Regions from separate parts of the Aeribacillus sp. FSL M8-0254 genome, predicted to be linked through region 1. Evidence: predicted binding sites of a transcription regulator. Region 1 holds the regulator's gene; the other holds the start of a gene.
What was found. The regulator Rex, encoded in region 1, represses fermentation and respiration genes when NADH is low (regulators of the CRP and FNR family bind a similar motif). The targets are predictions, from matches to a motif close to TTGTGAAATATTTCACAA.
Positions count from the first base shown of each region.

Region 2: a site for Rex is predicted at 1,746-1,763, ahead of NSQ44_RS17330 (AtpZ/AtpI family protein). Genes of this name have one in related genera too.

Region 1 covers NZ_JBBOZY010000001.1:356,788-360,206, forward strand. The annotation lists gene NSQ44_RS01830 (ABC-F family ATP-binding cassette domain-containing protein) at 1-1,150, opposite strand, end outside; gene NSQ44_RS01835 (redox-sensing transcriptional repressor Rex) at 1,462-2,103, shown strand; gene NSQ44_RS01840 (twin-arginine translocase TatA/TatE family subunit) at 2,118-2,291, shown strand; gene tatC (twin-arginine translocase subunit TatC) at 2,314-3,060, shown strand; gene NSQ44_RS01850 (YdiK family protein) at 3,153-3,356, opposite strand; gene NSQ44_RS01855 (CPBP family intramembrane glutamic endopeptidase) at 3,418-3,419, opposite strand, start outside.
Region 2 covers NZ_JBBOZY010000001.1:3,584,792-3,588,210, forward strand. The annotation lists gene atpE (F0F1 ATP synthase subunit C) at 1-206, opposite strand, end outside; gene atpB (F0F1 ATP synthase subunit A) at 276-986, opposite strand; gene NSQ44_RS17325 (ATP synthase subunit I) at 993-1,376, opposite strand; gene NSQ44_RS17330 (AtpZ/AtpI family protein) at 1,379-1,606, opposite strand; gene NSQ44_RS17335 (S8 family serine peptidase) at 1,790-3,419, opposite strand, start outside.

The DNA.
Region 1 (3,419 bases):
GCGGCTTTAAGCGGTTGATGATCGTTTTTAATAAGGTAGATTTTCCAACTCCGTTTGGCCCTATTAAGGCAATTGAGTCCTTCCTGTTGATCGAAAAGTTAATATTTTTCACGATCGGAGTTTTTTGATCGTAGGAAAGGGACAAATCAATGGCTTTTAACACGTCATTGCCGCTTTGCTTTTCGATTTCGAAGGAAAAGCTGGCTGACTTCTCGTCCCCAACAGGTCTGTCCAGTATTTCCATTTTCTCAAGCATTTTCCTTCTGCTTTGCGCACGTTTCGTTGTCGATGCTCTTGCTAAGTTTCGTTGAATAAAATCTTTCATCCGCGCGATTTCTTCTTGCTGTTTTTCAAATTGTTTTAATTCCCTTTCGTACGCTTCCGCTTTTTGTTTTAAATAAGCGCTGTAATTCCCAACATACTTCGTACAAACTGTTCGTGATATTTCATAAACAGTGTTGACAACGTGATCTAAAAAGTACCGGTCGTGGGAAACAATTAGAACCGCTCCATTATAATGCTGTAAATATTGTTCGAGCCAGTTTAATGTTTCCATGTCAAGATGGTTTGTCGGCTCGTCGAGTATGAGCAGATCCGGTTTTTTCAACAGGAGCTTTCCGAGTGCTAACCGGGTTTTTTGTCCTCCGCTCAAAACCGAAATTTTAGTTGAATAGTCGTAATCAGCAAACCCTAATCCATGCAGCACAGAACGGATATCCGCCTCATATTGATATCCGCCATTTTCTTTATATAAATGTTGGAGTGAATCATATTCCTTCATTAAGCTTTGCAAAGCATGAGAATCTCCAGCTGAGGAGATAGCTGCCATTTTTTGTTCAATATTTCGCAGCTCAGCTTCGATGTTCCGCAACTCTTCAAAAACGGTTAGCATTTCATCCCATATCGACTTAGTTGATTCTAATCCTGTGTTTTGTGCCAGATAGCCGATTGTTAAATCTTTTGGCTTCACAATTTCACCAGAATCAAAGGACATTTCACCGGCAATGATTTTCAATAATGTTGATTTTCCGGCTCCATTGCGGCCTACAACGGCGATTTTATCTCCTGTTTGGATTTCCAGCTTAATATTCGATAAAATAAGGTCAGCACCATAATATTTTGTGATTTTGTTTAACTGCAATAAAATCATCCATAGTTCACCTCAATCTTTGCTAGAATAAGTGTAGCCTATATATTTGACTGCAGGCAACTGACCTGATGAACAAAAGGACAAGAAATTGTAACAATCGTTCAAAAGACACGAATAAAAAAATAGTGTATAGTTTTTATATAAGGAGAGTTTGGAGAAAAAACAAATAAAAAGAAATGTAGACGGAGAAGAAAATCAGGATGGAAGCGTTATCAGTCTGATATTGTTTCATACAGGCGAGCAGCCGCTTGCTAGAAAACATAGTTAAAAACAAAATTAGTCAGGTTGTTTTGGATTGCGAGGGATGAGCATTGAATCAAGATCAATCTAAGATACCGCAAGCAACTGCAAAAAGATTACCTCTATATTATCGGTTTTTGCAAAATTTACATGCCTCGGGAAAACAACGTGTTTCCTCTCAAGAACTGAGTGAAGCAGTCAAAGTAGATTCTGCGACAATTAGAAGGGACTTTTCATATTTCGGAGCGCTGGGCAAAAAAGGTTATGGATATAATGTCAATTATTTGTTATCATTTTTTAGAAAGACGCTTGACCAAGATGAGTTGACCAAAGTTGCCCTCATTGGCGTCGGAAATTTGGGAACAGCTTTTTTAAATTACAATTTTACAAAAAATAACAACACACAAATTGTTATTGCATTTGACATTAATAAACGAAAAGTAGGAATGGAAATTGGTGGAGTTCCAATTTATCATTTGGATCAGCTAGAAAGTGAATTGCCTGATGATGTGCCTGTTGCGATATTAACGGTCCCGGCAACCGCCGCTCAAGGAATAACGGATCGGTTAGTGGAAAAAGGCATAAAAGGCATTTTAAATTTTACGCCGGCTCGCTTAAATGTTCCGGATAAAATTCGGATTCATCATATCGATCTATCTGTTGAACTTCAGGCTCTTGCATATTTTTTAAAACATTATTCGAATGAAGATTGAAGGAGCGATATTAAATGCCAACAATTGGAATTGGAAGCTTGCTGTTGATTGTATTTGCAGCTCTGCTTGTTTTCGGGCCGAAAAAACTTCCTGAGCTTGGAAAAGCTATAGGAGAATCATTAAAGGAGTTTAAAAGTGCCACGAAGGGCTTAGCAGACGATGATGAAGAAAACAAGAAAAATGAATAGCAAGAAGAATGGATGAATAATGATGAGCGAAAAAAAAATGTCCGTGTTGGAGCATATAGCGGAGCTAAGAAAACGGCTGATTATTGTAGTCGTTTTCTTTTTCGTTGCTATGATTACTGGCTTTTTTATAGCGAAGCCAATTATTGTTTTTTTACAGCAAACTGATGAAGCAAAGCAATTCGCCTTAAATGCTTTTCGTCCTGCAGATCCATTAATCGTTTATATGCAGTTTACATTTATTATTGCTTTAATTCTAACTTTCCCTGTTTTATTGTACCAGCTTTGGGCGTTTATCAGCCCAGGACTGTATGAAAAAGAAAGGCGGGTCACATTAAGCTATATACCGTTGTCGGTTGCTTTATTTCTTTTAGGTATAAGCTTCTCTTATTTTATTTTGTTTCCTTTTGTCATCGATTTTATGGGGCGGCTTTCCAATGATTTAAACATTCAACAAATGATAGGAATAAATGAATACTTTCGTTTCCTGCTGCAGTTAACATTGCCTTTCGGACTGTTGTTTCAGCTTCCCGTTGTCATTATGTTTTTAACAAGACTCGGAATCATCAATCCGGCGTTTTTGGTAAAGGTTAGAAAATATGCGTATTTTGTATTGCTTGTTATCGCAGCGATCATTACGCCGCCTGAAATTTTGTCGCATTTAATGGTCACGATTCCGCTATTCATTTTGTATGAAATAAGTATCATTGTTTCAAGATTTGCTTACAAAAAAGCACAGTCTTCTCAAATAAAAGAATCAGATCAAAAGTAAAACCGATGGGCTGTTATAAACATATCCCTGTCAAGTAGACAGTATAGGCTTTTTTCCTACTGTCTACACAAGAGGGATAATATCATTACACCTCATCGGTTATTTTTTGCTTTCCGAATTTTATATGAGAAAGTGAACATGCGGATGGAAACAGCAAAATCAAACGTGGCTAAAATCATTAAAATTATATTTGTAGCTGTCCACATACCATTTTCAGCATGATGAATTGCTAAATATGTAAATAGAACTCCCATGATAAAATAGAAGAGTCCCATGGAAACGGGATGAAAATTCATAATCTTAGCTGCCTCCAATAATGATTTGTATTTGTTCCATTTGCTTCATCATGTTTTCAATCT
Region 2 (3,419 bases), 3.2 Mb from region 1:
CCAAAAGCCATAAATGCAATAACAACCGCGATAATCGGAATCGCCTCAACCAACGCAACCCCGATAAACATAGTTGTTTGAAGCATACCGCGCGCCTCAGGTTGACGTGCAATACCTTCTACTGTACGAGATACGATAAGTCCGTTACCAATACCAGCACCAAGTGCCGCTAAACCAATTGCAATTGCAGCTGCTAATAAATTCATGAATAAAGTCCTCCTTTATTTGTTTAAAGATAATTTTTTACACAAACATAATGATGAAGTCATTTATTTTTAATGGTCATGGCTAACTTTATGCGCCATATAAACCATTGTCAACATTGTAAAGATAAAAGCTTGGATTGCACCTACAAAAATACTGAATGCCTGCCACGCCATCATCGGAATAATTGCCCCGAGGAAGCCAAATGCTCCGCTAGTTGCCAAGCTGACAAGCAGACCTAGCAAAATTTCCCCAGCATAGATGTTACCGTAAAGACGAAGACCAAGCGTCAACGTGTTTGCAAACTCTTCAATAATTTTAAGCGGGAACAAAAACGGCAGTGGCTTGAAAAAGTCGCTTCCATAGGCGGAAAAGCCCTTTAATTTAATCCCGTAATAATGCGATAAACCGACGACTAAAATGGCCAGTGTCAGCGTTATAGTAGGATCAGCCGTAGGCGATTTCCACCAAAGTTCATGGTCAACAACGATAGCGAATGGTAGACCAAGCATGTTGGAAACAAAAATGTACATGATGAGCGTCATTCCTAATGTAAGGAATCGGCCGCCTGTCTGCCAGTCCATCGTGCTGTTAATAATGTTTTTCACAAAATCCATGACCCATTCCAAAAAGTTTTGCATGCCCGTTGGCTTCATTGCCAAAGAGCGGGTCGACAATACGGCGATGATAAATACAATTGCGCTAGATACAAGAATCATTAAAATATTGGACAAATTAAATTCAAGCCCTAATAATTTTACTATCGGCGCTTCGTGACCCAACAAAATTCACCTCTCTTCCCAAGCTTGTCCGCAAATGTATAGAATAGAATCTATCATAATGACAATATAGATTGTCATTAAACCAATAACCACGCTAATTAAATGGAAATGTTCAGGGAATTTAAGTGCGATTAATACCGCCAATCCTGCGGCTGCCATCCTTGAAACCGTTCCAAGCGAACGTGCTGTACGACCTTCTTCAATTGCTTGCTGTATTTGCTTTGATTTACGCACTAGTATCCATAAATTATAGAGGCTAAAGCTTGTACCAAGGGCAAGACCGAGGAAAATATCTTGATAAGGAGTAAACCCCCACGCTAACACATAGATGGCAAGCAAAAACAGCAAATATTTTTTGCTGCGCACAAACAATTTTTCTATACGATCCATAGTTACCGTTCATTCTCCTGAAAAAAATGTTGGACTAATCTCAGCATCGCAATTATTCCCGCAGCCAGTCCAATTAGAAGACCGATGATCAAAAAAACGGGTTCTGTATGCAAATGTCGATCAAGCCATCTTCCTGCAAAAATCCCAACGAGCACTGACCCTGCCAAATAGGAAAGAATGGCGGTCATTAAAGCGTATGCTCGGAGCGGATGGTGCTCTTTTTGCCGCATTGGGTATGTCCTCACAATATAAAATTACCTTATATTTCATTATGTTAAAAGGCTGTTGAAAACCTTATCATCCCACCCCGTTTAGCATACAATAGGCACCAATCAATGTCAATCTGTTTCACGTCAAAAGTTGAGCTATTTGTTAATAATATCACAATTTGTTCACAAATATTTTTGGTGTTTCTATTGACTTTTTAATATTTTTTTATCTAAAATGATTGTCGTTTCATAGCTGCTTTCTTCCCCGTCTTTTTTTGCAAAAATAAGCGCTTTGTAAACGCCGTTTGGAATGTCCTTAAATTGCCCGGAAATGTCTCTTTTCAACAAACCTCCCGGAATATTTCTTTGCCAGTCTAAAAAGCCTTTGAATGTTAAAGTGTCCGGATCATACAGGGCAATCCCGAATTCATCCGCCCCTTGCGGCAAATAAAGCTCATAATGGTACATATTCCCTTGATCGGCAAGCCCAAATTCAAATCCCATGATTTTTGGATAATTCGGTTCGCCAACAACGAATAAATATGGAAGGCGGATTGTCTGGCTGCCGGCTGTTACAACAAGAGTCCCGTCATACAATCCTTCCCTCAATGATTTTGGTGCAACATCAATCGAGACGGATACTTCTCTTTTCCCGTTAGCAGGAACCTTTACGGAAATAGGGAGCTGCCATTGAACCCCTTTTTGATAATGCGGTTTAGAAAAAACAAACGTTTTTTCTTGATCGGAGAGATTTTCAAGAGTTAACGTGATCTCTTTCTTTTTCCTGCCGATATTTTTGTGAAATTGACCGAATGATAGAGATGCCGGATAAATGAGAGCTCTTGTCTGAACAGCCGATAAAATATCGATTCTTCCCGCCCCCTGCTCAAACACCTTGTACAGCCTTCCATTTTGATCATAAAGCGGTTTAGCAGTATTCATCATAGCTGCTTTTATTTGTTCCGGCGACCAATCTGGATGCTTTTGTTTGATCAATGCCGCTGCACCTGCTATATGCGGAGCAGCCATGCTTGTTCCTTGAAGAGCCATATACCCTTTAGGTATTGTGCTGTCAATTGCTACACCAGGTGCGACAAGATCGGGCTTCACTTCCCATGTGACTGTTACCGGCCCTTTTGATGAAAAGGGTGCGAGGCGATCTTGTTCTATCTGAATGGTTGTTTTGACGAACGATTTTTCATTCAATTGTTTCAGCAGCCATTCGCCATCTTCCTTTGAGATGGAGACAACAGGAAAGTCCAATTTTTCTTCTAAATTGCCGGTAAATCTCCCTTTCATGTTATTGTAAATAATCAACGCTTGGGCTCCGGCTGATTTTGCATTTTTCACTTTTTCGGCAAACGTGATCTCCCCGCGCTTCACCAAGGCTATTTTTCCTTTAACAGAAGGTTTAAAGTCTTTTTTCTCCCCTAAGCCTGCATATTCTATCCGTCCTCTAATTGTTGTCCAAGGGGCAGAATTGAACAAAGAGTCAGCTGGTATTTTCTTTTGAAATCCTGAAAGGGTTAAATACTTTACGTCAAGCGGCGGTGTCGATGCGCCGACGGAAATTGCTTTGCTTGCAGTGCCAGGCGAACCGACGGTCCAAATGTTAGGTCCAGAGTTTCCGCTTGATACAACTGCAGTTATCCCCTCTTCAACGGCTCGGTTTAACGCCAGGCTTGTCGGATAATCCGGGCCGTTCACATCATTGCCAAGGGAAAGATTTACGATATCTACCTGATCCTCAATCGATTTTTCAATCGCTGCAATAACTTGGTCTGTCGTCCCGTACCCATGAGGGCCAAGCGCTCTATAGGCAATGATGGAGGCT